Metabacillus sp. KUDC1714: one gene and its partner. The protein of the gene in region 1 binds, or shares a complex with, the protein of each later gene. Links are inferred from orthologs where the notes say so. Each region holds a gene or a part of one and is shown on either strand. Other genes may lie near its edges.

The links.
Region 2: the proteins of accD (region 1) and accB are in contact, whole or in part, in a solved structure (PDB 8UXZ), measured with the Escherichia coli proteins. The link is inferred for Metabacillus sp. KUDC1714 from one-to-one orthologs.

What each region holds. Positions count from the first base shown.
Region 1 is NZ_CP055263.1:440,659-457,102, forward strand. The notes cover bases 5,198-8,045. They hold accD (acetyl-CoA carboxylase, carboxyltransferase subunit beta), read right to left. Parts: upstream 7,136-8,045; coding sequence 6,260-7,135; downstream 5,198-6,259. Other genes in these bases: accA (acetyl-CoA carboxylase carboxyl transferase subunit alpha), read right to left, coding at 5,289-6,266; HUW50_RS02220 (FadR/GntR family transcriptional regulator), read right to left, coding at 7,314-7,946; HUW50_RS02225 (NADP-dependent malic enzyme), read right to left, coding at 7,958-8,045. Also shown: sporulation integral membrane protein YtvI, read left to right, coding at 124-1,239; HUW50_RS02195 (FxsA family protein), read right to left, coding at 1,351-1,737; pyk (pyruvate kinase), read right to left, coding at 1,977-3,737; pfkA (6-phosphofructokinase), read right to left, coding at 3,954-4,913; more of HUW50_RS02225, read right to left, coding at 8,046-9,187; dnaE (DNA polymerase III subunit alpha), read right to left, coding at 9,492-12,860; HUW50_RS02235 (sporulation membrane protein YtrH), read left to right, coding at 13,083-13,418; sporulation membrane protein YtrI, read left to right, coding at 13,415-13,918; HUW50_RS02245 (YtzJ family protein), read left to right, coding at 14,474-14,659; HUW50_RS02250 (DHH family phosphoesterase), read right to left, coding at 14,818-15,756; HUW50_RS02255 (YtpI family protein), read left to right, coding at 15,951-16,250; HUW50_RS02260 (CBS domain-containing protein), read right to left, coding at 16,390-16,444.
Region 2 is NZ_CP055263.1:67,416-80,457, reverse strand. Bases 1-2,688 are described here. They hold accB (acetyl-CoA carboxylase biotin carboxyl carrier protein), read left to right. Parts: upstream 1-941; coding sequence 942-1,436; downstream 1,437-2,688. Other genes in these bases: accC (acetyl-CoA carboxylase biotin carboxylase subunit), read left to right, coding at 1,449-2,688; HUW50_RS00380 (SpoIIIAH-like family protein), read left to right, coding at 1-468. Outside these bases: more of accC, read left to right, coding at 2,689-2,801; HUW50_RS00365 (Asp23/Gls24 family envelope stress response protein), read left to right, coding at 2,851-3,234; transcription antitermination factor NusB, read left to right, coding at 3,500-3,883; bifunctional methylenetetrahydrofolate dehydrogenase/methenyltetrahydrofolate cyclohydrolase FolD, read left to right, coding at 3,917-4,774; xseA (exodeoxyribonuclease VII large subunit), read left to right, coding at 4,869-6,221; HUW50_RS00345 (exodeoxyribonuclease VII small subunit), read left to right, coding at 6,214-6,465; HUW50_RS00340 (polyprenyl synthetase family protein), read left to right, coding at 6,462-7,346; dxs (1-deoxy-D-xylulose-5-phosphate synthase), read left to right, coding at 7,672-9,573; HUW50_RS00330 (TlyA family RNA methyltransferase), read left to right, coding at 9,570-10,421; ahrC (transcriptional regulator AhrC/ArgR), read left to right, coding at 10,692-11,141; DNA repair protein RecN, read left to right, coding at 11,195-12,895. UniProt on the Escherichia coli protein: This protein is a component of the acetyl coenzyme A carboxylase complex; first, biotin carboxylase catalyzes the carboxylation of the carrier protein and then the transcarboxylase transfers the carboxyl group to form malonyl-CoA.

The DNA of each region.
Region 1 (16,444 bases):
GTTAACCTCCAAACTGACCATTTCTAGATCCTACATCCTTATAATATAAATTCAGATAGTATAAACAAGCCTGTGGTGTAATAAACATCTATAAGACGCGATACTATTACGGGAGGAGACAAGTTGAATTTGTATTATGTTTATAGCATGTTAAGACTTTTAATAATTGTTAGCTTATCAATCCTCGGTATCTTTTTCACTTATTATTTATCTACTTTGACATATCCTTTTATTATTGCCATTTTCATCTCACTGCTAATTAACCCATTTGTTAATTTTATGGAGAAAAAAGGCAGAGTCCCTAGAGGTTTATCCGTGATCATCGCAATTTTATTATTAATCTGTATCATTGCCGGGATACTTATCCTATTAGTTGCCGAAATAGTCACAGGTACAACATACTTAGCTAAGGTTTTACCAGGGCATTTAACATTGCTAGCTATGTATATTGAAACATTTTTTGTCGAGAAGATCATGCCTTTATACAACCAATTAACCTATCTTTTTAATAATCTTGAATCAAATCAACAACAATCCATTATTATAAATATCCAAAACATAGGTGAGCAGGTATCTTCAAGCGTGGGAAATTTCATAAAAAGCTTTTTAGAAAATATACCAATGATGATTAGTTGGCTCCCAAATGCAGCTACTGTTATTATCTTTTCCTTATTATCTACATTCTTCATCAGTAAAGATTGGTATAAATTTAAGACCACACTTAAAAAAATCCTTCCTCCTAAAGCAAGGAAAAGTGGGAAAACAATTTTTGAAGAACTAAAAAAAGCGCTTATTGGGTTTATTCGGGCGCAAGCGACACTTATATCCATTACAACGACGATTGTATTAATCGGCCTTCTGATTCTACGTGTTGATTATGCGATAACAATTGCTTTGCTAATTGGATTAGTTGATATCCTACCATATCTAGGTACAGGGTTAGTATTTGTTCCTTGGATTGTTTACTTAGCGTTTAGCGGCAGTCTCCCACTCGCAATTGGGATTGGCGTTCTGTATCTCATCGTATTATTGCAAAGACAAATAATGGAGCCTAAAGTACTTTCTTCAAGTATTGGATTAGATCCTCTCGCCACCCTAGTGTCTCTTTTTATCGGCTATAAGTTAATTGGATTTTTAGGACTTATTGCAGGGCCCGTTGTTCTGGTAATTTTAAAAACCTTACACAGCGCAGGTGTATATATGGGTTTGTGGAAGTTTATTGTTGGGAAAGAAAAGTAAATCGGCTGACTCCATTTCGAAGAATCAGCCTTTGTACTTTTTTGAAAATAAAAAATTATTGAACTGTGGATACCACTTTAACATCTAGCTCCTTCGTCTTTCCAAGAAAAATTAACGAATAATTGTAAATTGATTCTTGTCTATCATTTTTCGAATAATGGATAAAAGAATCGGTTTAATTTTATTCCTACTTATCGGAAATAACAATAAAAATCCCGTTACATCCGTTATAAAACCCGGTGTAAGTAGCAATAGGCCACCAACTAAAATACATAATCCATCTAATATAGCCTCATTAGGAATTTGTCCGTATTGCATTTGTTGCTGTGCTTTTCTTAATGCTTCGGTTCCTTGTTTTTTTGCAAGCCACGCCCCAACCACACCAGTTAAAACAATCAGTAAAATAGTTGGAAGTACACCTATCGTTTTTCCAGAAAGAAGTAGAAACCCAATTTCTAATGCTGGTATGACAATAATCAAAAATACTAATAACCTCATTATCTCACCTCTTTAAAATATAGGCATGAAAAGCTTTGTTCTCACTGTGTACTTTCTTCTATTTTATTCGATTGATTAAAAAAAGAGAAGGAATTCCCTTCTTCCCCCTTTTTAGTGGATAAACAAAAAGGAATCGGTGGTCCCCGATTCCCTCACATCTCACCTCAAACTTCAAATTGATAAAGTCTGAGACAAGAAAAATTAATTTTAAACAAGAATAATTAACCCTAGCCTATTTATTACAGTACACTCGCGTGGCCTTCATAAATGACGCCACGAACAGAATCCACAGTAATATCTTGACCATCCTTTAATAGAGTTGTTACACCTTCTACTCCGACAATAACAGGGATTCCAAGGCTTAATCCAACGACTGCAGCATGACTAGTTAATCCACCCTCTTCAGTTATAAGAGCCGAAGCTAATTCAAGTGCCCCCATCATATCGCGATCTGTGCTTTGAGCAACTAGAATAGCGCCTTTTGTCATCTTTTCTTTAGCGTCTCTAGCTGTGCTTGCTACAACAACCTTACCGAAGGCAGATTTACGTCCAATCCCTTGTCCTTTTGCAAGTACATCACCAATTACATGTACTTTCATTAAGTTTGTTGTTCCTGCTTCACCAACAGGTACTCCTGCAGTAATGACAATTAAGTCACCATGTGAAACAAAACCACTGTTTATTGCTTCTTCAACAGAGTTATCTAGCATTTCATCTGTCGACGTTGAGTGGTTTCCACTTCTTGGATAAACACCCCATACTAGAGCTAATTTACGAGAAATTGAATCAGAAACCGTTACAGCTACAATCGGAGCTTTTGGACGATATTTTGATATCATTCTTGCAGTATGTCCACTCTCTGTTGGTGTAACAATTGCTGATACACCTAAATTCAATGCCGTATATGATGTTGATTGACCAATTGCATCAGTAATTGTAGTACCTACTTGTGCACTACGCTTTGAAAGAATTGATTTATAATCAAGTGCTTCTTCAGCTCTTGAAGCAATGTTATGCATTGTTTTAACCGCTTCCACTGGATATGATCCCGCAGCAGTTTCACCTGAAAGCATGATTGCATCTGTACCATCAAAAATGGCATTGGCTACGTCACTTGCTTCTGCACGTGTTGGTCTAGGATTACGTTGCATACTATCGAGCATTTGTGTTGCTGTAATAACAGGTTTTCCTAATGCATTACATTTTCTGATTAATTCCTTTTGAACTAAAGGTACTTCTTCAGCAGGAATTTCAACACCTAAATCACCACGTGCAACCATTAAACCATCTGAAACCTCAAGAATTTCATCGATATTGTCTACGCCTTCTTGATTTTCAATTTTAGGAATGATTTGAATGTGGCTAGCATTATGTTCTTCAAGTAGCTCGCGAATTTCAAGAACGTCTGATGCACGGCGAACAAATGATGCTGCAATAAAGTCAACATCTTGCTCAATACCAAATACGATGTCTTTCGCATCTTTTTCGGTAATACCCGGAAGTTTAACACTCACACCTGGTACGTTAACACCTTTTTTATTTTTCAATGTACCACTGTTTTTAATTTTTGTTTTTATTTCACCATTTGAATGGTCTAAACCAATTACTTCAAGTTCGATAAGGCCATCATCTAAAAGAATAGTTGAGCCGATATGTACATCATCTATTAAGCCATCATATGTGACAGAAAATTTATCTAATGTACCTACAACTTCAGTCATAGAAATAATAATTTCATTTCCAGCAACAAGCTCAATTGCTCCATTTTCCATTGTGTTTGTGCGAATTTCAGGACCTTTAGTATCCAATAAAATTGCAACATTTTTATTTAACTTTGCTGAAGCTTCTCTGATGTTTATAATTCTAGCACCATGTTCTTCGAAGTCACCATGAGAAAAATTCAAACGGGAAACATTCATACCTGCTTCCATTAACTCTGTTAATTTTTCAATCGATTCACTAGCTGGTCCAATTGTACATACAATCTTAGTTTTACGCATTTACGTTCCTCCTACCATTTTTGTGGAAAAGGGGACAGATCTAAATTAAAGATTGTCTTCCTTTAGATTCCACAACTATTATGGTTTTTTATAATCTTAGCTAATTCCCCGCAACTTCATATCAGGGTAATGCATTTGAATACAGCACATCAAGGGTTGAAACACCCCAATTAGTGCGTAGGCATCCTGTATGAAAACGATCCCAACATTTATATATTAGATTGATAATTCTTTTGATAAGCGGTACATATCATTGTCAATTGTATGTGGTTGATCTAGTATTTCAATGATGTCATGATGAACGAGTTCATTCTTTTGAATACCTACACAGCGTCCGCCTTTACCTTCTAGAAGTAATTCTACAGCAAAAGCACCTAATCGACTAGCTAATACACGGTCAGATGCAGTTGGTGATCCACCGCGTTGAACGTGACCTAACACAGATACACGTGTTTCAAAAGTAGTAGCTTCTTCAATTTGTTTTGCAAAGTCTACTCCACTTCCAACACCTTCTGCCACAATAATTATACTGTGTTTTTTGCCTCGCTCATTCCCTCGCTTTAAGCGTGCAACAATATCGTCCATATCATAATTTTCTTCTGGAATTAATATTGTTTCTGCTCCGCCTGCCAAACCTGACCATAAAGCGATATCACCTGCATGTCTACCCATTACTTCAATTACATATGTACGTTCATGTGATGTAGCTGTATCACGAATTTTATCAATCGCATCAATTACTGTGTTAAGTGCAGTATCAAATCCAATTGTAAAATCAGTTCCTGGAATATCATTATCTATCGTGCCAGGTACTCCAACACATGGAAATCCATGTTCAGTTAGTTTTTTAGCTCCCATATATGAGCCGTCTCCACCAATTACTACTAACCCTTCAATACCATGCTTTTTTAGTTGTTCAATCCCTTTTTTCTGTCCTTCAATTGTCTTAAATTCAGGACATCTTGCTGAATATAGTTTCGTACCACCACGGTGAATAATATCTCCTACAGATCCTAATTCTAATTTTTCAATTTGACCTTCAATTAAACCCGTATATCCATGATAGATACCATAAATTTCAACATTATGAAAAATTGCCTTACGTACAACTGCTCGTACAGCAGCATTCATACCTGGAGCGTCTCCTCCACTTGTTAGAACACCAATTTTTTTCAAATTTCTTCACCCCACTATAATAATATAGCACATTGATTTACTTTAAAAATAACATGAAAGAAAAGTCAAAACAACAAGATCAAACGTGCAACTTTTGTCGAATAACCTTTTTTAAGAGCCTCTATCATTATACAATAAATTAACCTCTGTGTTTAAAGAATTATATAATTTTGCAAAATTATTGTCTTTCCTTGCATGCTAGTAAAGCAGCAGTGCATGAGTGCCTCTAAGCTAATTAGCCTCTATTGAAAATAAAACCTTCATTACCTTCCATAGTGACTAGTCCATAGAAAGCAAGATACCCAAATTAAGTCTAAACAAACCATATTTTTCATTACCACCAAAAGAAACGTGGACCTTGAAGGCCACACGTTCTTATTTTACCCCAAGTAATTCATTTGTAAATGATACTTGCCCGATTCTTTTAAACTTTTCGTAACGATGGTGAATGAGTTCTTCACCAGTCATTGCTGATAGAGTTTTTAAAGAGGTTGCTAATATTTCTTCAATATAACCTGCTTGTTGAGGGATATCTTTATGTGCTCCACCCTTCACTTCAGGGATTATTTCATCAACAACACCAAGTTCTTTTAGGTCTGGTGCAGTTATTTTCATTGTTTCTGCTGCTTTTTTTGCTAATCCAGCATCCTTCCACAATAATGCTGCAGCACCTTCTGGTGAGATAACAGAGTAAGTAGAGTTTTCTAGCATGTGAATATAGTTACCCACACCTAGAGCAAGTGCACCTCCACTCCCACCTTCACCAATCACTATACAAATTACTGGTACTGACAACCCAGCCATTTCAAACAAATTTTTAGCAATTGCTTCGCTTTGACCACGCTCTTCTGCAGCTTTTCCAGGGTAAGCACCTTTTGTATCAATAAAGCAAATAATTGGACGATTAAATTTATCCGCTTGCTTCATTAATCTTAAAGCTTTACGATAGCCTTCAGGATGAGGCATACCGAAATTTCTACGAATGTTTTCCTTCGTATCCTTACCTCGTTGATGCCCAATAACAGTAACAGGAAGACCTTTAAACTTTGCAATTCCACTTACAATCGCATCGTCATCACCATAATAACGGTCACCGTGACATTCAAAGAAATTAGTAAAAATGTGTTCGATATAATCTAAAGTTGTGGGTCTACTAGGATGTCTTGCAATTTGAACTCTGTCCCAAGGCTTTATATTTGTATAAATCTCATTTTCTAGCTTTTCTAATCTTGCTTCAAGCTTTTCAATTTCGGATGATAAATCAACATCTGAACCTATTGTAAATTCTTTTAATTCACTAATTTTTTTTCTAAGCTCGGTTACAGGCTTTTCAAACTCTAATTCGCCTACCATGTTAATTCACCTCCTGATTGATGAATGTCAAGAATATTACTTAGCGTTTCCTTTAACTCTTGACGATTTATAACAGCATCAAGCTGACCATGTTTTAATAAAAATTCAGCAGTTTGAAAATCTTCAGGAAGTTCTTCTCTAATTGTTTGCTCGATAATTCTTCTTCCAGCAAACCCAATAAGTGCTCCTGGCTCAGCAAAATTATAATCACCTAACGATGCGAAGCTTGCTGACACCCCACCTGTTGTAGGATGTGTCATAACAGAAATAATTAAGCCTTGATTATCACTATAAAGCTTAAGTGCAGAGCTAGTTTTAGCCATTTGCATTAAACTTAATACACCCTCTTGCATTCTTGCACCACCTGATGCAGTTAGAATAATAAAGGGTAAGTTCTTTTCATTAGCTTTTTCAATTGTACGAGTAATTTTTTCACCAACAACTGACCCCATACTTCCCATTCTAAAGCTAGCATCCATGATGGCAAATGTTGTTTTAAAGCCATTTATGGTACCTTCACCTGTAACAACAGCTTCATTTTGTTGTGTTTTTTGACGGTCCTTTTCTAGCTTTTCTTCGTAGCCTGGAAATTGCAGTGGATTTTCTGAAATCATTTCTTTATCATATTCAATAAAACTATGCTCATCAAATAAGCTCTTAATGCGTTCCATAGCGTTCATTTGATGATGGTAACCACAATTCATACAAACCTTCTCATTTTTTATTAATTCTTTTGTATACATAATTTTTTTACAACTCGGACATTTAATGACAATTCCTTCAGGAACATCTTGTTTTGCTTGCTCAGACGGAACCTGTGCATATTTTTTTTTCTTCGGTTTCGGTTTCGTAAACAAATCTTTTAACAAAACGGTACCTCCCCTTTTCTAAAGCTGTTTCTCTACAATTCTTCTTTTTCATATTGAAAGTATTGAGGTTGAACTAAGCTAATTTACTAGTAAAACTATCATCAAGAATACTATTATTTATCAGTTATCTATACTTTATAGAATGATGAATAAGCATGTTGTTGAAGCTTGTCAGTATCTATTCGACATATTCCTTAAGTGATACCTCTTCGTAAGCAGCAAAAACCTTTTCTTGTTCCTTGTTTAATAAGGCATTAACTAGCATTTCTAATTTTTCATTTGAATAAACCTTCACTTGATCACTCTTACAAACAAAGGTAACATAATCATTTAACACCATCCATATACGAAAAAGAAGATGGTTATTAGAGAGTTGAATAATCTCCCTCATACATTCATATCTTGTTACTGTATTCTTTGAAAGTTTTTCTGCTATCAATTTAAGTTCTGCTTCAGGATTGTTTTGCAAAACCAATTGCAATGCATTATATTCCAATAGAGAATTCATTTGGATAATATCAACAACCGCTTTTGAATCCTCTAATATAAACGTTCCTAAAAGTTCAATAAGATTATGCTCTCGAAAATCTTTAAGAAATGTGCCTTCTCCTCTTCGCGTTTCAATCATCCCTAAAAGCTCAAGGGCACGCAATGCTTCTCTTACAGATGATCTACCAACCTTAAGCTTTTCTGCAAATTCTCTTTCGGAAGGGATTTTATCACCATATGAAAGCTGCTTTTCTGCAATATAAGCTCTAATATGACGAAGAATTTCTATATAAACTTTTGATTGTGCGGTTGTCAAAGACAAATCACTCACTTCTACTCAATAATAGCAAGCTGCCTCGTTTTTTCTGCAACTTCTTCTGGGTCAACTTTTATTCTAGCCACACCAGTTTCCATAGCAGCCTTTGCCACTGCTGATGCTACTGCTGGGGCAACACGTGGATCAAATGGAGCTGGAATAACATAATCTGAAGTTAATTCACTTTCCGAAACAAGTGATGCAATTGCTTCTACTGCAGCTATTTTCATCTTTTCATTAATGTGAGTTGCTCGAACATCTAATGCGCCTCGGAAGATTCCAGGGAAAGCTAGTACATTATTAACTTGGTTCGGAAAATCTGAACGACCTGTTCCAATAACCTTTGCACCAGCTTCTCTTGCATCTTCTGGCATAATTTCTGGGACTGGATTTGCCATCGCAAATATGATTGGTTCGGGGTTCATTGACTGAACCATTTCTTTTGTTAGTGCACCTTCAACTGAAACTCCAATAAACACATCTGCTTCTTTTATTACATCAGCAAGCGAGCCTTCTAATTGATCTCTATTCGTAAATTTCGCTACTTCTGATTTTACCTCATTCATACCTGCTTTACGATTTTCGTAAATAGCCCCTTTAGAATCACACATAATAATATTTCTAACACCGTAAGTATAAAGCAACTTAATAATTGCAATGCCAGCTGCACCAGCGCCATTAGCAACAACACGAATATTTGACATGCTTTTCCCAACCAATTTTAAGGCATTAACAAGTCCTGCAACTGTTACAATTGCTGTTCCGTGTTGGTCATCATGAAAAATAGGAATATTCGTTTCCTTTTTTAAACGCTCTTCTATAACAAAGCAGTTCGGAGCTGCAATGTCCTCGAGGTTTACACCACCAAAGGTTGGTTCAAGAAGCTTAACTGTATTTACGATTTGGTCAACATCTGTTGTATTTAAACAAATTGGAAAAGCATCTACTCCTGCAAAGCTTTTAAATAAGACCGCTTTTCCTTCCATTACAGGCAGAGCAGCCTCTGGACCAATATTTCCTAGACCTAAAACTGCAGTTCCATCGGAAACAACTGCAACCATATTACCTTTCATTGTATAGTCGTATACTTTGTTTTTATCATCATATATATCTTTACAAGGTTCAGCAACACCAGGTGAATAAGCGAGACTAAGATCGTGTGCATTTCTCACAGGTATTTTAGATTTTGACTCAAGCTTTCCCTTATTTACTCGGTGAATATGTAAAGCTTCTTCTCTTAATGACATCATTAACATCCCCTTTGTACCTTGTAAAGTTTTAAGACCTATAAAAAAATATTCTTTACAATCCCCCAGTGGTCTGACCACTAATAATCATTATTAAATGATAACATAATTCATCTGTTTGTAAAGTAGGACTTGTCGTAGGTTGGAAGGAAAACAGGTTACTTTTAATTAGTCCTATCGTTATTTTTATCTTTGGGTGTCTGATAAGACATATTTAACGACAAATTATGAGTTTATTCCTTCCATTCATAAGTAATTGACTGTTTATGTCTAATTAATTATTGTAAAAAAGTAATTTTCATAATTATTGATGGTTCCTTAAAACAACATTTTCTTTACCAAGTAATTTAATTAATGCATCCATACATTCTTCAGTTGGAGAAATAAAGAATTCTGATGGAAGTTGAACAGTTCTTTTTTCAGATTCATAATAGAGAAATACTGGAGTATCCCCACTGAACTCTTTAAGGTAATTCTTCACTTCAAATAATCTTTTTGGTTCCATAGATTGTCTTTCAATTTTTATAAAAAGCTTTGATTTGTCATCAAGACTAGATAGTTCTTCTGGTGATACGACTTTTTGGATAATAAATTGGACCTTATCTTGACGTCTCTCTACTTTCCCATCTAAAAGGAAGGTGTCACCAATTGATATCTTTTCACTAAATTTAGTATAAATTTGTGGAAACATAACAGCATCAATATCACCTGTCTCATCAGCAATGACTAAAAATGCCATTACGTCACCTTTTTTCGTGCGGATTGTTCGAATACTCACGATCATTGCACCTATCATGGCTTTTTTATCTATTTTCAAACCCATATCTGATATATTACTTGCATTAACTGATTGAAATTTTTCCCGATACAGTTCGACTGGATGGGAAGAAAAGTAGAAGCCAAGTGTTTCTTTTTCAAATTTCAACTTTTCTTCAATTTTGAATGGTTCTACCTCGATGTATTTAGGCTTGAGTGCAAAGGCTTCTTCCTCAAAAAAATCAATCTGATTCTCATCAGTCGGTGTAAGCAATTCTGCATGCTCAATAGCAACATCTAAGCTGGCTAGCAAGGTTGCTCTCTCCACTCCAAAATCATCCATAGCTCCTGAAAAAATTAACTGTTCCATTATCCGACGATTAATAATCTTCATTGATACCCTTATGCAAAAATCAAATAAGTCTGTAAATGGTTTCTTTTTGCGGGCATGGAATATTTCTTTTATCGCTGCAATCCCAACATTTTTTATTGCAGTTAAGCTATATCGAATATTACCATTCTCAACTAAGAATGGGTATGCACTATAATTTACAGAAGGAGGTAAAATTGTAACTCCCTTCTGTTTTGCTTCACGTATATACTGTGAAACCTTATCGTCATTTCCACTCGCACTTGTCAATAGAGCCGTCATAAAATAAAGTGGGTAATTCGCCTTAAGATATGCTAATTGATAAGCAATCATGCTGTATGCCACTGCATGACTTCGATTAAAGCCATAATCGGCGAATTTCACAATTAAATCATAAACATTATTTGCAACTTGTTCATTATAACCATTAGACTTACAACCCTTCACGAAATGCTCCCGCTCTTTATCAAGTACATCTTTCTTCTTCTTACCTACAGCTCTTCTTAATAAATCAGCTTCACCTAAAGTAAATCCAGCAATAGTCGAGGCAATTTCAATGATTTGTTCTTGATAAACAATGACTCCATAGGTCGAATGTAAGATGGGCTCAAGCGCAGGGTGGAGGTAATGCACAGAGCTTTTCTGATGTTTTCTTTCAATATAGAGAGGGATATTTTCCATTGGGCCCGGACGATACAATGCATTAACTGCAACGATATCTTCAAGGCTTGTTGGTTTAAGTCGTTTTAAAACACTTCTCATACCTTCAGACTCTAACTGAAATACACCTGTTGTATCCCCACTTGAAAGTAGAGAAAATGTTTTTTCGTCCTGATAAGATATTTTCGGTAAGTTAACAGAATATCCTTCTTCACGCTGGATTAATTTTGTTATATTTTCTATCAATGATAAATTCCTTAGACCTAAAAAGTCCATTTTCAATAAGCCTAGATCCTCTAAATAATCCATTGAAAACTGAGTTAAATATACTTCATGCTGCCCATTTTGAATCGGGACAATATTAGTTAAAGGTTGGTCACTTAGAACAACACCTGCTGCATGTGTTGACGCGTGTCTTGGAAGCCCTTCTATTTTTAATGCTGTATCGATTATCTTTTTATATAACTCATTTTCACGAATCATTTTTTGTAAAACATGCGATTCTGTTATGGCTTTTGTAAGAGTAATACCAGGACGTGTTGGAATTTGTTTAGAAAGTAATTCGGTTTCCTTCGGTGAAGCTCCCATTACTCTACCAATATCACGGATTGCAGCTTTTGCAGCCAAAGTTCCAAACGTGATAATTTGCGCTACATGAATTTTCCCATATTTGTTCGCAACATAATGAATGACTTCATCTCGTCTTGTATCTGGAAAATCAATATCAATATCAGGCATTGTAATTCGTTCTGGATTTAAAAAACGTTCAAAAAGGAGGCGGTGTTTAATCGGATCAACATCGGTAATTTTTAACACATAAGAAACTAGTGATCCTGCTGCCGATCCACGCCCCGGACCCGTAAGAATGCTATTTTCATGTGCATATTTCATAAAATCCCAAACAATTAAAAAATAATCGCTAAAATTCATCTTCTTTATGACACTTAGTTCATATGTAAGTCTATCTAGATAGCTTTTCTTAGGTTCCTCAAAACGGTCTTTTAATCCTTCCATACAAAGTTGTTCTAAATATTCATTCGCACTTTCACTGTTTGGTGTTGGGAATTTTGGTAAATGTGTAACTCCAAGTTCAAGATCAACTTGACACCGCTCCGCTATTAACAAAGTATTTTCTAACGCATCAGGATATTGATCAAATAGTGAGACCATGTCCTCCTGCGATTTTAAATAATATTCATTCGGTGTGTGTAAATCAATGTGCTCATCTGAAAGCTTATCACCGTTTTTTATTGCTGATAAACATTTATAAGCCATATAGTCGTCTTGCTCTAGGTAGGCAACATTATTAGTTGCAACAACGGGTACCTTCGTTTCTTCGCTCAAAGAGACTAGTTCGGTTAATAAATGCTTTTCCTGCTCTAACAAGTGATTTTGGAGCCCCAGATAAAAAGATTTTTGACCAAATATAGTTTCATATTTTTTCGTTAGCTCTTTTGCTTTTACACGATTTCCTTCTAATAAATTTTTCTCAATGATTCCGTCCATTCCTGGGCTAATGGCGATTAGACCCTGACTATAGCTCTTAAGCCACCTTTCAGGTAATCCTTCAGGAGTTTTCGTCTGCAGTGCACTACTAATCTTTAATAAATTTCGATATCCATTATTATTTTCTGCTAATAAAATAAGTGAGGTAGACTCTCCCTCTCCTTGTTCATCTAGAATGTTTATTGTTAAACCGATAATTGGCTTAATACCATGTTGTTTGCATAGCTTATAAAACGCAACAGTACCATACATGACTTGATCATCGGTTAATGCCAATGCTTTAAATTTAAGTGTTTTCGCTTTATTTACAAGCCTGTCCAACCTTGCAGCACTCGTTAACAGGCTGTATGCACTTTTTACTTGTAGATGTACGAAAGGCAAACAAATTCCTCCTTTCTTGAACTAATTTATGTAAATTTCTATTATTTAAATTCACTAATGTATATCCTTCATTATATTCCGAGATTATTTTCGATACAAATAGAAAGATACATGCTCTGTTCATAAGATGTATAAAGCTAATCTATTTTCTATTTTACATGTAAAACAAAACATACTTAAAAAGGGTCGTCCATATACATTATATAGAGGAGGATGATGTTTATGGACAACGAAGCCTTTATACCGGCTTTTATTCATAGCTATTTTATTGCATTAGGGGTTATTTTAGGTGGTACACTTATAGGTGCAATTGGAGCTTTCTTGGCAGGTGAGCCTCCTTTAACGAAAATGTTTGAGTTTGCAAATCGCTTAAAAATATGGGCACTTGTTGCTGCAATAGGTGGAACATTTGATGCTTTCTACAGTTTTGAACGTGGTATTTTCCAAGGAGAAACAAGAGACATCATAAAACAAGTATTACTAATTATTTCTGGAATGGGTGGAGCACAAACAGGCTGGCTTCTAATTCATTGGTTAACACAGGAGCATATTTCATGAGAATTCCACCACATTATCAACAACCTTCATGGCAGCGTTTTTTTGCCGGTGCAGCGATTGGGGCAATTATTAGCTGGGGCGTTTTTTTATTTATCTTTGGAGTGATCCAAGAAAAGCATAAGACCATTATCGATGAACAAGAGTTAACTATTCAAAAGTTAAGAAAAGACAAAGAAATTTATCAAGAAGAATATATAAAATTAAATAAAGAAGCGCAACAAAAAATTACTGTTCAAGAAATAAATATCCATCTAACAAACGGTGACAAATATCTTTTTAAGGATTTTATGATAAAAAATATAGAGGATGAGGTAGAAAAAGATTTATCTGATTTAATTGCAAAAGATATCGAGAGCGTTTCTTCAAGTCATTTATTAATCGAAAGAACGATTGAGAATAAGGTTTTTAAGAGAGATGGAAAAGAATATAAACTTGAGATGACAAAATTCATGTTACTAACAACTATTTATATTGAGGTTGAGATCTCATTTTTAGAATAGGCTCTGTTAAAGCTCACTGGTGATTTTTGTACTTTGTTGATTGGAACGGATATGAGAGACTCATGCAGGTGCATAGCACCGACGAGGCTCCAGGACCGCCCCGGAAAGCATTCACCTGCAGCGGAAATAAAGAAACAAGTATAACAGAGCCTTAGAATAAAAAATTTTATGGAATATGCAAAAATGAATCGCATTTAACTCAAATATCCGATAAAATAGAAATAGGAAAAACAAGTAAATGATTTATTTTTTACTTTCATCAAGAATTACTACAATGTTCACCTCTCTCTACTCACCTCAAGGGTAAAAAACTTGTGAAATCCTATGATATCTTTTTTGATAAACACCTGCCTACTGATTCTATATCAACTACCTAAAGTAAGTGTAATGCACAAACAGTTTGATGGCAAAAAGCAAAATATTTATTTTACCTTTTACCATCATGACATTCCGTTCAATGTTTCACAAATCATTTTAAGACGAAACTGACAAAAAAAGGAAATGTCACACTCGTCAATATTGATTTTGTAATGACATATTAATGGAGGGATTAAAATGGACATTTTTAATTCAAAAAAAATTGCTCAAGAAAAATTAGAGCATATTAAAAATGGCTTTTCAGCATATGTTGAATCTGCCGAACTAGCAAAGTTAATAAAAAAAGAAATACAAGTATTAAATCTCGATGTATATGAGGATGCCACTGATATCGGGGTTTGGTTTATCCCAAACAGAGATTAGTAAGCGTTATCATACCCCCTCAACTTTATAATTTCTTTATTGTATGAGACATTACTATTCTTTTTTTCTTGAAATCTTCAAAAAGTCCATACCCTATAAAAAAAGGTTCGGAACCCTATCACAATTCCGAACCACTACATAACCTTTTTCATAACTATTTAATAATCTTGACAAAGCTCTTCCAAATCTTTAAGCACCTGAACAGCTTCTTCCCAGTTATAAATGGATGCTCCTGATGCTAAAGGATGTCCACCACCATTATATTTCCTTGCTAATTCATTTATCACAGGCCCTTTTGATCGCAATCTGACTCGAATTTGATTTTCCTCTTCAACGAAAAACACCCAAGATATAACTCCCTCAATATTTCCGAGAATACCAACCAACTGAGATGCTTCTGAGGGCGTTACTTCATACTCAGTTAAGATCTCCCTTGAAATATTCATACTTGCAGCACCTGATGAAGTTAACGTAAAGTTTTGCAGCACATAGCCACTTAGCTTTGCAACATTCCGCTTTGTTTTGTAAAGTTCATTATATAATGGAGTAAACTCAATTCCTTCAGATATTAGTGCACTAGCGTAACCAAAAGTCTTTTCAGTTGTACTAGGGAAAAGGAAGCGCCCAGTATCACCAACAATACCGGCATATAATAACTGTGCAGCTTTTTTAGAAAGTACAAGCCCCTGTTCTTTACCTTCTAAAAATAATTCATAAATCATTTCACTTGTTGCAGCTGCTGTTGTATCAACCCATAGCAGATCTCCATACTTGTCCTCATTCGGATGATGATCAATCTTTATCAGTTTTTTACCATTTTTATAGCGTTGATCACTTACACGAGCTTGGTTCGCAGTATCACAGACAATAACTAACGCTTCCTGGTAAACGTCATCATCTACTAGATCCATTTTATAAAGAAATTCCAAAGATGGCTCACTTTCACCAACAACAAAGATATTCTTTTCTGGATAAGATGCCTTCAACACTTCAGCTAACCCACATTGTGATCCATAAGCGTCTGGATCTGGACGAACATGGCGATGAATAATAATCGTATTATTTTGATGTATTTCTTCTAAGATCTGCTGTTTCATTTGAATCTCCTTTAAAGTTCTTTATTAGTTATTAAATCATAAATACATGTATTTAAAAAGAAAGAATAATCAGCAAATAGGAAATAAGTACAATTTAATGAAAGTCATGTTAAAATAAAGCGAGACTTTTCAGATCTTTATGGTCAATTTTAAAATAACAGCTGAAATATGATTTATTGTGGAGGTTTTTAAATATGCCAGTGTTAGTTGTGATCATCGTTATTTCTTTAGCTTTTTATGCATATTTTAAGGTAAAAGCATTTAGATCCACTAAGTCGATCGAAAAACGGTGGATAGCTGCAAAATCTAGTATTGCATTAGGATTATTTGTTGCATCTTTTGGCCTTAACCAATTATTCCTATATCGTTCCACCTTGTCGTTAATCGTGGGAATAATCTTTGTACTTATTGGAATAAGTAGTAGTTGGGCAGGATTCCGTGCCTATAAGCATTATTTACCACAAGTAGTAAAAGAAGCTCAAGAACAAAAATAAGAAGGGGATTGTGTCTTCCTCTTCTTATTTTTAAAGTTAAATATCGTTTTTTTATTTAGTTTTTGTAATTTACTTCAACAGTCCAACTTTGTGAAAAGACGTTGCCCATTTGATCGATACTAATAAAGTAGCTTCGAGGTTATCTTTCTATCAATTGAACCATCATCATCGCCTTCCCTACTACCATACCTTCA
Region 2 (13,042 bases), 370 kb from region 1 along the record:
AAAGACGGCAAAGACTCTGAAAAAGGAGAGTCTCAGGATGAAACTGGAGCCAACGCTGAAGAAGGAGAAGTACAAACAGAAGAGCTTGAGGATGGAACTGTAATTTCTAGTGTGACTAGCGATGAATTATTTGCAGAATTACGTATGGAATTAGAAGATCAGCGCAGCAAAAGAAAGGGTCAATTAGATACAATCGTTGCAAGTAATGATACAACTCCTGAAGAAAAGAACGAGGCGTATGACGAAATGGAAGCATTAGACGAAGCAGCACATAAGGAAACAGTTCTTGAGACGCTTATTAAATCACAAGGCTATGATGATGCACTTGTTCGTGCAGAAGGAAACAATGTAAAAATTACAGTAAAAGCATCAAAAGAGCATGACAAATCTGCTGCTAACAAGATTATGGTGCTTGTAAGAGATGAAATGGAAAATATGGAGAACGTGGTCGTTACATTTGAACAATAATTAAGCTTTAAATATATGAAGTGGTCAATCTGATTATTAATCGGATTGACTTTTTTATTTTGGCTGTAGTTAATGCTCACTGTTGATTGGAACGGATACGTGATGCTCCCGGACAAATCGCGGAAAGTGAACGCTTAAGCGTACATCAACAACCAAGTTTAACAGGGACTTCATTTTAAAGAAATTAAAGATAATACTATTTTTCATAGTAACTAATTAGGTACATGAATGACAAGATGGTAAACTATAAGATAGAATGTAAAATACGACTAGCAAAGCTGAATAAAAAGGAAAACAATCAAAAACACTTATGAAAATCAGTAGAAACCTGAGGAAATGGGTACAATTGTTGTTGAATTTCTTCAGTGATGTATCGTAAGATAATATTATGGGACTAAGTTTTAGTACTAGACTATAAATTAGTAGATCATGTTTTTACGTAAATGATCATATGATTAAAGGGGTGCCTAAGCATGCTAAAAATACAAGAAATCAGAGAAATTATTAAATTAATCGATCACTCATCAATTAATGAATTTTCATTTGAGCACGAAGGTTCAAAAATAAAAATGAAAAAGCAATTACCTGAAGTCGAAACGGTAGTACGTACTGTAGCCACTTCCCCTACGCTTGAGTCAGTACAAGCACAACCAGTACAAGCCCAAGCACCAGTTGTTGGAGCTCCAACACAGGAAACTGTTGAAGCACCTACAGCTGATACATCTCATTTACATAAGATTACGTCTCCAATGGTAGGTACGTTTTATGCAGCATCTTCACCTGAAGCTGGCAATTACGTAGAAGTTGGATCAAAGGTTACAAAAGAATCAGTCGTTTGTATTGTAGAAGCAATGAAGCTCTTCAATGAAATTGAAGCAGAAGTGAAGGGTGAGATCGTCGAAATACTCGTTCAAAATGGACAGCTTGTCGAGTATGGTCAACCTTTATTCCTTGTTAAGCCTGAGTAAGGAGCCAAAATGATGATAAAGAAATTACTAATCGCCAATCGAGGAGAAATTGCTGTTCGAATTATCCGAGCATGTAAGGAATTAGATATCGAAACAGTTGCTGTTTTTTCTGAAGCAGATCGTGAAGCATTACATGTACAGCTTGCAGATGAAGCGTATTGTATCGGTCCAACTGCTTCAAAAGATAGCTATTTAAATTTTACAAACATAATTAGTGTCGCAAAATTAACTGGAAGCGAAGCAATTCATCCAGGCTATGGTTTCTTAGCAGAAAATGCAGATTTTGCAGAGCTTTGTAAAGAATGCAATATTATCTTTGTCGGACCAAGTGCAGAAGCCATTTCAAAAATGGGCACAAAGGATGTTGCAAGAGAAACAATGCGTAAAGCAGGTGTCCCAATAGTTCCAGGTTCTAAAGGAATTATCGAAAACATCGAAGAAGCAAAAATGCTGGCAAACGATATGGGATATCCTGTTATAATAAAAGCAACTGCTGGTGGTGGTGGAAAAGGTATCCGCGTTGCTGTAGATGAGCAAGCACTAGTAAAAGGGATTGAAATTACCCAACAAGAGGCAGCTACTGCATTTGGTAACCCAGGCGTTTATATTGAGAAATACATTGAGGATTTCCGCCATGTTGAAATTCAAGTGTTAGCTGATTCACATGGAAATGTTATTCATCTAGGTGAACGTGACTGTTCCATTCAACGTAGACTGCAAAAACTCATCGAAGAAACGCCATCACCTGCGCTCGATGAAACAATTCGTGCACAAATGGGTGATGCCGCAGTTAAAGCAGCAGCGGCAGTAGCTTATACAGGTGCGGGAACGGTTGAATTTATTTTTGATCATATTAATAAAAAGTTTTACTTTATGGAAATGAATACACGTATCCAAGTAGAGCATCCGGTAACAGAAATGGTAACTGGAATCGACTTAATTAAAGAGCAAATCAAAGTTGCTTCAGGAGAAAAATTACCTGTGACTCAAGATGAGGTTACATTTAATGGCTGGGCAATCGAATGCCGAATTAATGCCGAAAATCCAGAAAAGAACTTTATGCCATCTCCAGGTAAAATTGAGATGTACTTGCCCCCTGGTGGTCTAGGTGTTAGAGTAGATTCAGCGGTATATCCAGGATACTCAATTCCACCATACTATGATTCAATGATAGCAAAGTTGATAACGTATGGTGCAACAAGAGATGAAGCAATTGCTCGAATGAAGCGTGCATTAAGTGAATTTGTTATAGAAGGAATTTCTACAACAATTCCATTTCATATGCGACTTCTTGAACATGAAAAATTTGTATCAGGTGATTTTAACACGAAATTTTTAGAAATGTATAAGGTCATGGATTCGTAAATTTATTCGGAGGTGCTGACCCTTGAAAGATACTAATAACGTTTTAGAAATGAATCAAGATTATAACGGTTTAGGCAAAGTAGAGATTGCTCCAGAAGTAATAGAAGTCATTGCAGGTATTGCAGCATCAGAAATAGAAGGTGTTGCGTCAATGCGTGGAAACTTTGCAGCAGGAGTAGTTGAGCGATTGGGTAAGAAAAATCACGGTAAGGGTGTAAAAGTTGAACTTACTGAAGAAGGCATCGTTATCGAAGTTTATTGTGTCATGATTTTTGGTGTATCTATTCCTACTGTGGCACAAAAAATTCAGGATAACATCCGTCAAGCTTTACTGAACATGACAGCTTTAGAAGTTAATGAAGTAAACATACATGTTGTGGGAATTCAATTCGAATCACGTACACAAGAAGTTGAAGTTGATCAAGAAATGTAATTTGAATTAATCTTTGATCAAGAGCAAAACCAGAGGGTTGGCCCCTTTGGTTTTCTTTTGTTTTTGAAAGTGTTTATAGATTTTCAGGCGACTGGTTATATTGTTATTATAGAAATAAAATAAACCACGAATGTTTTATAAAAATAAAGCCTTTTCATTCGGAAATACATAAAAACAATCGATTTTCGGCATGAATCTGACAGTTGGATATGGTATGATCACTTTATGACATTCGACTTTTAAACATTAAAGGAGCAAGTAAAGAATGAAACGAAGAACAGCAAGAGAAAAGGCACTACAGGCGCTATTTCAAGTGAATGTTAGTAATATAGAACCAAATGAAGCAATTGAGCATGTACTAGACGAGGAGACTCCAGATCAATTTATGAACAGTCTTGTTTTCGGAACAATCGAACACGAAAAGGAGCTAGACGAGTTAATTACGCCTCACCTAGTTAATTGGACAATTGATCGCTTAGCGAATATCGATAAAACGATCTTACGTATGGCTGCTTATGAGCTAAAATATGAGGAAGTTCCAGCAAATGTAACATTAGATGAAGCAGTGGAACTAGCAAAAGCGTTTGGGGATGATCATTCTAGTAAATTCGTCAATGGTGTCCTTTCTAAAATCAAAAAAGGCCTGTAAAGAGGTAATGCAAAGTTTGAGGAGGAATTAGAAATGACTGCAACTATTATTGATGGAAAAGAATTATCAAAAACAAAACGAAGTGAATTAGCAAAAGAAGTGGAACAAATTAAAGCAAAAGGCTTATTACCAAAGCTAGTCGTTATTTTAGTAGGGGACAACCCTGCTTCACTTTCCTATATTAGAGGGAAACAAAAGGCATCTGAGGAAATCGGTGTTGGCTTTAAATTAGAAAATTTCCCTGAATCTTTTACAGAAAAAGAATTGCTTGATGTAATTGAGCACTACAACAATAATGATGAATACCATGGGATATTAGTTCAACTGCCACTTCCTGCACATATTAACGAAACGGCTGTTGTTGAAAAAATTTCACCCTTAAAAGATGTTGATGGCTTCCATCCGATTAATATTGGTCGTATGATGACAGGTCAAGAAACATTTTTACCTTGTACACCAGCTGGAATTGTTGAAATGATTAAGTCAGTTGGCGTAGAAATGACTGGGAAGAATGTGGTTGTTGTTGGAAGAAGTAATATTGTCGGAAAACCAGTTGGACAACTTCTTTTAAACGAACATGCAACAGTTACTTACTGTCATTCAAAAACGAAGGATTTATCAGCTTTTACGAAAGAAGCAGACATTTTGGTAGCTGCTGTTGGCCGCGCTAATTTTATTAAAGGCGAGGACATTAAACCAGGAGCTGTTGTCATTGATGTAGGTGTTAACAGACTTGAAACTGGTAAATTATGTGGTGATGTTGTTTTTGATGAAGCGAAGGAAGTTGCAAGCTACTTAACACCAGTTCCAGGTGGAGTAGGTCCGATGACTATTACGATGCTAGCTCATAATACAGTTCAATCTGCGAAACAATTTCTAAGTACTAAATAAAACATACTTAAAAGCGGGACGGAGAAACGATCTGTATTACTCCGTCCCTATTCAGTCATTTTAAAGTTATTAGTTTAGTAAAGGAGGTTGTACTATGAGTGAAATAAAATATGTAACAGTTACAGCCTTAACGAAATACATAAAACGTAAATTTGATGTTGATCCTCATTTAACCGATATTTGGATAAAGGGTGAGATCTCAAATTTCAATTTACATAGTCGTGGTCATATGTATTTTACATTGAAGGATGAAAAGGCAAGAATTCAAGCCGTCATGTTCGCCGGTGCCAATAAATCCCTAAAGTTTAAACCGGAAAATGGTATGAAGGTTCTTATCCGTGGCGAAATCTCGGTTTATGAACAAAGTGGTGGCTATCAGGTTTATGTGAAGGAAATGCAGCCAGATGGTATCGGTAGTCTGTATTTAGCTTACGAGGAGCTGAAAAAAACTCTGCAAAAAGAAGGTCTTTTTGATCCAGTTCACAAAAAGCCAATACCAAAATATCCGGATCAAGTTGGGGTCATAACTTCACCTACAGGTGCTGCGATTCGTGATATTTTAACAACGATCAATCGTCGTTACCCACTTGCAAAGGTTATTTTAATACCAGCTCTTGTACAAGGAGTTCAGGCAGGTGCTTCTGTAGCGAAAGCAATAAAACAAGCGAATCAGCTAAATACATTAGATGTTTTAATTGTTGGTCGAGGTGGAGGCTCAATTGAAGAACTATGGGCGTTTAATGAAGAAATCGTAGCAAGAGAAATTTTCGCATCACAAATACCAATTATCTCTGCTGTAGGACATGAAACAGATTATACAATTGCTGATTTTGTAGCCGATTTACGAGCTCCTACACCAACAGGTGCTGCCGAACTAGCTGTACCTCATTTTTCCGAATTAATGGATCGCTTATTAGAACGTAAAAATAGGCTTAAAAGAACCATGCGGGAGAAAATAACCTCAAATAAAGACCGGTTAAACCATTATCAAACATCCTATGCCTTTAAATATCCAAAACAGCTTTATTTACAAAAGGAGCAACAATTAGATTTAATTGTTGAACGCCTTAATAAAGAAGGACAACGGGCCATCATTCATAAAAAAGACTCCTTCACACATGTGAAAAATCGACTAGCAAATGTACATCCAAAGGGTCAAGTGAAACGCTCAATGGAAGCGTATCAATTATTGTTTAAAAAGCTTAATCGAGAAATGAGTTCTGTACTAACCTATAAACATTCGCAATTTAATGAAACAATTGCTAAACTAAATGCATTAAGTCCGCTAAGAGTTATGGACAGGGGCTATAGCCTTGTTTATCATGAAAAAGAACTTGTTAAAAGTATTAATCAAATTGAGGCAGGACAGATGGTAAAAGTACAACTTAAAGATGGACAACTAGACTGTAAAGTACAGGGAATAGAGGAGAGATCCGTTCATGAGTAAGGAAGAGCAAAAAGCTAAGGAAGTATCCTTTGAACATGCCATGCAACAGTTAGAGGAAATCGTTGGGAAGCTTGAGGAAGGAGATGTACCACTTGAAAAGGCCATTGAATACTTTCAAAAGGGTATGGAACTTTCAAAGCTTTGTCATGATAAGCTACAGCATGTAGAAAAACAAATGGATTTTATTTTACGTGAAGATGGGGAATTAAAGCCATTTGAGCTGCAGGAGGAAGAAAAAGCGTGACCATACAGCTTAACGACTTTTTAGTTTCACGTAAACAAATCATTGAAAAAGCAATGCCTGAGTATATTGAAAAGCTTCAAGCACCAAAAACATTAAAAGACGCAATGCAATATTCATTAGAAGCAGGCGGGAAACGCTTGCGTCCAATTCTTGTTTTAGCATTGCTTCATACATACAAACAAACTGAAAAATTAGGTATAGCTACAGCTTGTGCGGTTGAAATGATTCACACCTATTCACTTATTCATGATGACCTTCCGTGCATGGATGATGATGACTTAAGACGTGGAAAGCCGACAAACCATAAAGTTTTTGGCGAAGCAATGGCCGTTTTAGCAGGTGATGGACTTTTAACACAAAGCTTTTCTCTAATTGTAAATGATCCTTATCCTTCATCGGAAAACAAGCTTCGCGTTGTTTCAGAACTAGTAAAAGCAGCTGGAGCAGAAGGCATGGTTGGTGGACAGGTTGCTGATATGGAAGGGGAAGCAAAAAATTTAACCCTTGAAGAACTTCAGTACATCCATGAAAACAAGACAGCTAAACTCCTCGGATTTAGCATCATTTCAGGTGCGATTTTGGCGAGAGCCCCTGAAGAGGATATCGAAAAACTACGTCAGTATGCTTATCATCTTGGTATTGCATTTCAAATTCGTGACGATATTTTAGATATTGAAGGGAACGAAGACGTTATTGGGAAGCCTGTGGGATCTGATACGACGAATGAGAAGACAACATATCCCTCCATTCTAACGATGCAAGGTGCAAAAGAAAAACTTAATGATCACATTGACCACGCAAAGACGATTTTAAATAGTTTATCTGTTTATTCAAATTTACTTGTACAAATGTGTGATTTAATAGCAAATAGGGATCATTAATCATGACGAAATTAAGTGTGAAGGATTTTACTAAAACCGTTTCCAATAGGTAGCGGTTTTTTGTCCTATTTACTCGATTTTTCAGAACTTCTCCACGCAGTGATGGACATAAAATATTGTAATTAAAGCTATTTTATGGTAAGTTTTTGCTTGCACATATTTGTCCTTTTAATAAGGGAAGTATTAGATGCTAAGATTAAATCTTAAATTGTTTTCAAATAAAAGAAGTTTACGTTAAAATATAAAGATAAGACTAAGGTATAAGAACAAATTATATACAAACACGAATATAGAATCAAACTGAACCCGAAAGTGAGTGATCCATTTGGATCTTCTATCCATTAAAGACCCAAGCTTTTTAAAAAAGCTATCGAATAACGACCTTGAAAAACTTAGTGCGGAAATTAGGCAATTTTTAATTGAAAAGCTATCAGAAACTGGTGGACATATTGGTCCAAACTTAGGTGTTGTTGAGCTAACAGTTGCCCTTCACAAAGTTTTTGACAGTCCTAAAGATAAATTTATTTGGGATGTAGGACATCAATCCTATGTTCATAAAATATTAACTGGAAGAGCGAATGAATTTGATACTTTGCGTCAATACAAAGGCCTATGTGGTTTTCCGAAACGCAATGAAAGTGAACATGATGTGTGGGAGACAGGTCATAGTTCAACATCATTATCCGCCGCAATGGGTATGGTCATTGCAAGAGATTTAAAGAAAACAAATGAACATATAATTCCCATAATCGGTGATGGAGCACTAACTGGTGGCATGGCTCTTGAGGCCTTAAATCATATCGGGCATGAGCAAAAGGATATTATCGTTGTTCTAAATGACAATGAAATGTCGATTGCCCCTAACGTTGGTGCGCTTCACAATGTTCTTGGCCGACTAAGAACAGCCGGAAAATATCAGTGGGTTAAAGATGAGCTTGAGTATTTATTGAAGAAAATTCCAGCTGTAGGCGGGAAACTTGCGTCAACAGCTGAACGAGTGAAAGATAGTTTAAAATATATGCTAGTCTCAGGTGTGTTTTTTGAAGAATTAGGTTTTACTTATTTAGGACCAATTGACGGACATAATTATGAAGATTTATTTGAAAATCTTCAATATGCTAAAAAAACCTCAGGACCAGTTCTTCTTCATGTGATCACGAAGAAAGGAAAAGGGTATAAACCGGCAGAAACAGATACAATTGGTACATGGCATGGCACTGGACCTTACAAAATTGAGACTGGTGATTTCTTAAAACCAAAAGTTGTTGGACCAGCTTGGAGTAAGCTTGTAAGTGATACAGTACTTAAGCTTGCTCGTGAGGATGAGCGAATTGTCGCTGTGACACCAGCAATGCCGGTTGGATCTAAGTTAGAAGCTTTTGCGCAAGAGTTCCCGGACCGAATGTTTGACGTTGGAATTGCTGAACAGCATGCTACCACAATGGCAGCTGGACTTGCTACCCAAAACATGAAGCCGTTTTTAGCAATCTATTCAACATTTTTACAACGAGCATATGATCAAGTTGTTCATGATATTTGCCGTCAAAATTTAAACGTATTTATTGGAATTGACAGATCTGGACTAGTTGGTGCCGATGGAGAAACCCATCAAGGCGTTTTTGATATTGCATTTTTACGACATTTGCCAAACATGGTACTTATGATGGCAAAAGATGAAAATGAAGGCCAACATCTTGTTAATACAGCTTTGAAATATAATGATGGACCTATCGCGCTACGCTATGCACGTGGAAATGGAATCGGTGTGAAAATGGATGAAGAGCTTAAAGAAATCCCGATTGGATCGTGGGAAGTTCTTAGAGAAGGTAGAGATGCTGTTATTCTTACCTTTGGCACGACAATTGAAATGGCAGTTGAGGCAGCTGAAACCTTAGCGAAACAAGGTAAATCGATTCGTGTGGTTAATGCACGTTTTATCAAACCTTTAGATGAATACATGCTTCATGATATCTTTGCTGAACATATTCCTGTATTAACCATAGAAGAAGCTGTTTTACAAGGTGGATTTGGAAGTGCTGTTCTAGAGTTTGCCCAAGAAAATAACTATTACGAATCAAAGATTTCCCGTATAGGTATACCAGATCAGTTTATAGAACATGGTAGTGTTTCTAAATTACTCGAAGAGATCGGTATGACAACAGAAGATGTTATTATCCAACTTAAAGCAATGATGCCTGAAAAAGAGAAAAAGGTACTTAGATCATGAGCAGTAAAAAGGAAAGACTAGATATTTTATTGGTTGAAAACGGTTTGTTTGAAACAAGGGAAAAAGCGAAGCGTGCGATTATGGCAGGAATTGTATACGGAAATGAAGAACGTTTAGAGAAGCCAGGAGAAAAGGTTTCCCGTGACCTTGTACTAACGATAAAGGGGAATACTCTTCCTTACGTAAGTCGTGGAGGCTTAAAGCTTGAAAAAGCAATGAAAGATTTTGATCTACATGTACGAGATAAAATCATGATTGATATTGGTTCTTCTACAGGTGGTTTTACAGATTGTGCTCTCCAAAATGGTGCTAAGCTCTCATATGCGGTAGATGTAGGCTACAATCAATTAGCATGGAAGCTACGTCAAGATGAGCGTGTAGTCGTTATGGAGCGGACAAACTTCCGCTATTCTACAGCTGCTGATTTTGAAAAAGGGTTACCAGAATTTGCATCGATTGATGTGTCCTTTATTTCGTTAAAGCTTATTTTACCTGTATTAAAAACAATTTTAGTTTCACATAGCGATATTGTGGCTTTAGTAAAGCCGCAATTTGAAGCAGGAAGAGAGCTAGTTGGAAAAAAAGGAATTGTTCGCGATCCAAATGTTCATGAGCTTGTTCTAAATGACATGGTCAGCTTTGCCCTAAAAGAGGGGTATGATATTTATAACTTATCATACTCACCGATCACAGGTGGAGATGGAAACATCGAGTTCCTTTTACATCTTCGCTTCGAAGGATTGCAAGAGGAAGGAACAAATCATTTTGGTATTCCTGCTAGTGATGTTGTTGAAGAAGCACATGCAAAACTAAAAGAGAATAAACTCAAAGAAAAGCAGGAAAATTAGCAATTGCTATTATCCTGTTTTTTTCTTGATGGAGAATACAGCTTGCTATCCTCTTTGGTTTTTCTAAATTATCTGGATATTCATGCAACTTATGAATTATTAGTTTTTTATCATTATAAGACAAAATAGCCCCGATAATCATTGTTTTATGCAGTTTAATCTAAATGATTTTTATTAAAACTGTACTTTTTAAGGGTTTTAATATAAGATGTAAGGTATAAACATGCAGAAAATGTATAAAAATGCATCATTGCAAAAAGGGGTGCTTTAATGAATAAAGGACAGAGACATATAAAAATTCGTGAAATAATATCAAACAATGATATTGAAACACAAGATGAATTAGTTGATTTATTAAAAGGAATGGGCTTTAATGTAACACAAGCAACAGTATCCCGTGATATTAAAGAGCTTCATTTAGTAAAAGTTCCAATGATGGATGGACGCTATAAATACAGCTTGCCTGCCGATCAGCGCTTTAATCCATTACAAAAGTTAAAACGTGCTTTAATGGATGCCTTTGTTAAAATTGACTCAGCTGGCCATATGCTTGTTATGAAGACTCTACCTGGAAACGCAAATGCAATTGGTGCTCTAATTGATAATCTTGATTGGGATGAGGTTTTAGGTACGATATGTGGAGATGATACGATTTTAATCATATGTAGAACTTCACAAGATACTGATTCAATATCAGAACGATTTTTGGACATGCTTTAAAGTTAGAAAAAACATGCGAAATAAGCCAAATTAAACAAGAGGTGTGATTTTGTTTGTTAGCGGAATTATCTATAAAAAACTTTGCCATAATTGAGTCGTTAACTGTTTCTTTTGAAAAAGGACTAACAGTGTTAACAGGAGAAACTGGTGCAGGTAAATCAATCATTATTGACGCAATTCATTTACTAGCTGGGGCTAGAGGATCTTCTGAATTTGTTCGCTACGGAGAGAAACGAGCAGAGCTTGAAGGGTTGTTCCTTTTAGATGATGAAAAACACCCTGTCTACACGAAATGTGACGAATTTGGCATTGATGTGAGCGACGGCATGATTGTTTTAAGACGGGATTTATCATCTTCAGGCAAAAGCATATGTCGGATTAATGGAAAGCTTGTTACTATTGCAATCTTAAGGGAGATAGGACAGTATCTTGTTGATATTCATGGACAGCATGACAATCAGGAGCTTATGAATGAAGAGAATCATTTAACACTGCTTGACCAATATGGTGGAAAAAAAGTAAAGCAAGCACTTGGAGAATATGTTGAAATTTATAAAAGCTTCGACTTGCTCCGGAAAAAAATCACCCAACTTTCGGAAAATGAGCAAGAGATGGCACATCGACTTGACCTCCTTCAATTTCAGTTAGAGGAAATAGAAAGTGCAAATTTACAACCAAAGGAAGATGAACTTCTACAGGAAGAAAAAACTCAGATTTCTAACTATGAAAAAATTTATGAATCATTGCAAAATAGCTACAATTCACTACATGGTGAGCACAAAGGACTAGATTGGGTCGGACATGCAATGAGTAATCTAGAAGATGTTGGTTCGATAAATTCTACCTTGAAGGAGCTCTCTGAAACAATTTCAAATGCATATTATCTACTTGAGGATCTTTCATATCAAGTTCGGAATGAATTAGAAGCACTTGAGTTTGATCCAGAGCGCTTAAATTTTGTAGAAAGTCGCTTAAATGAAATAAATCATTTAAAACGAAAATATGGGCAATCCGTTGAGGAAATATTAACTTATTCTGCTAAAATTGAAGACGAAATTGATACGATCAAAAATCGTGACAGTCATTTACATAAGCTACAAAAGGAGCTTGATTCTGTCCTTCAAGATCTAACGATTGAAGCAAATAATGTGACGAGCATTCGTAAAAATTTTGCAAAAGTGTTGATTGATGAAATACATCGTGAGTTAAAAGAGCTTTATATGGAAAAAACAACCTTTGATGTAAACTTTGCTAAAAAAAGAACTTCAACAAATGATCTGAAATATTCTCCTGCAGGTATTGATGAAGTGGAATTCTATTTGTCAACCAATCCTGGTGAACCATTAAAGCAGCTTAGTAAAACCGCTTCTGGTGGTGAGCTTTCAAGGATAATGCTTGCAATGAAAAGCATATTCTCGCAGCACCAAGGAATTACCTCAATTATTTTTGATGAGGTTGATACAGGTGTTAGTGGACGTGTCGCACAAGCGATCGCCGAAAAAATCTACCGTGTTTCAAACGGATCTCAGGTTTTATGTATAACACACTTACCACAAGTTGCGGCAATGGCTGACACTCATTTATATATAGCAAAAGAAACGAATACAGGCCGGACAAAAACAAGTGTTAAGCCGCTTGCTGAAGAGGAAAAAATTAAAGAAATAGGTCGCATGATAGCTGGTGTTGAAGTTACTGAGCTATCAAAGGAACATGCAAAAGAACTCCTAGCACTTGCACATACATCAAAAGGTTAACATAAAAAGCTGCCAATTAAGGTAGCTTTTTATTTGTATATGTTAGTCTTGAACCGAAATTATTCAATTATGCTTAAAACTTACAATAAAACCTTCAATTTTCTAGATATTCAAGTTATAAATGTGAGCTCAAAAGGCTAAATTAAA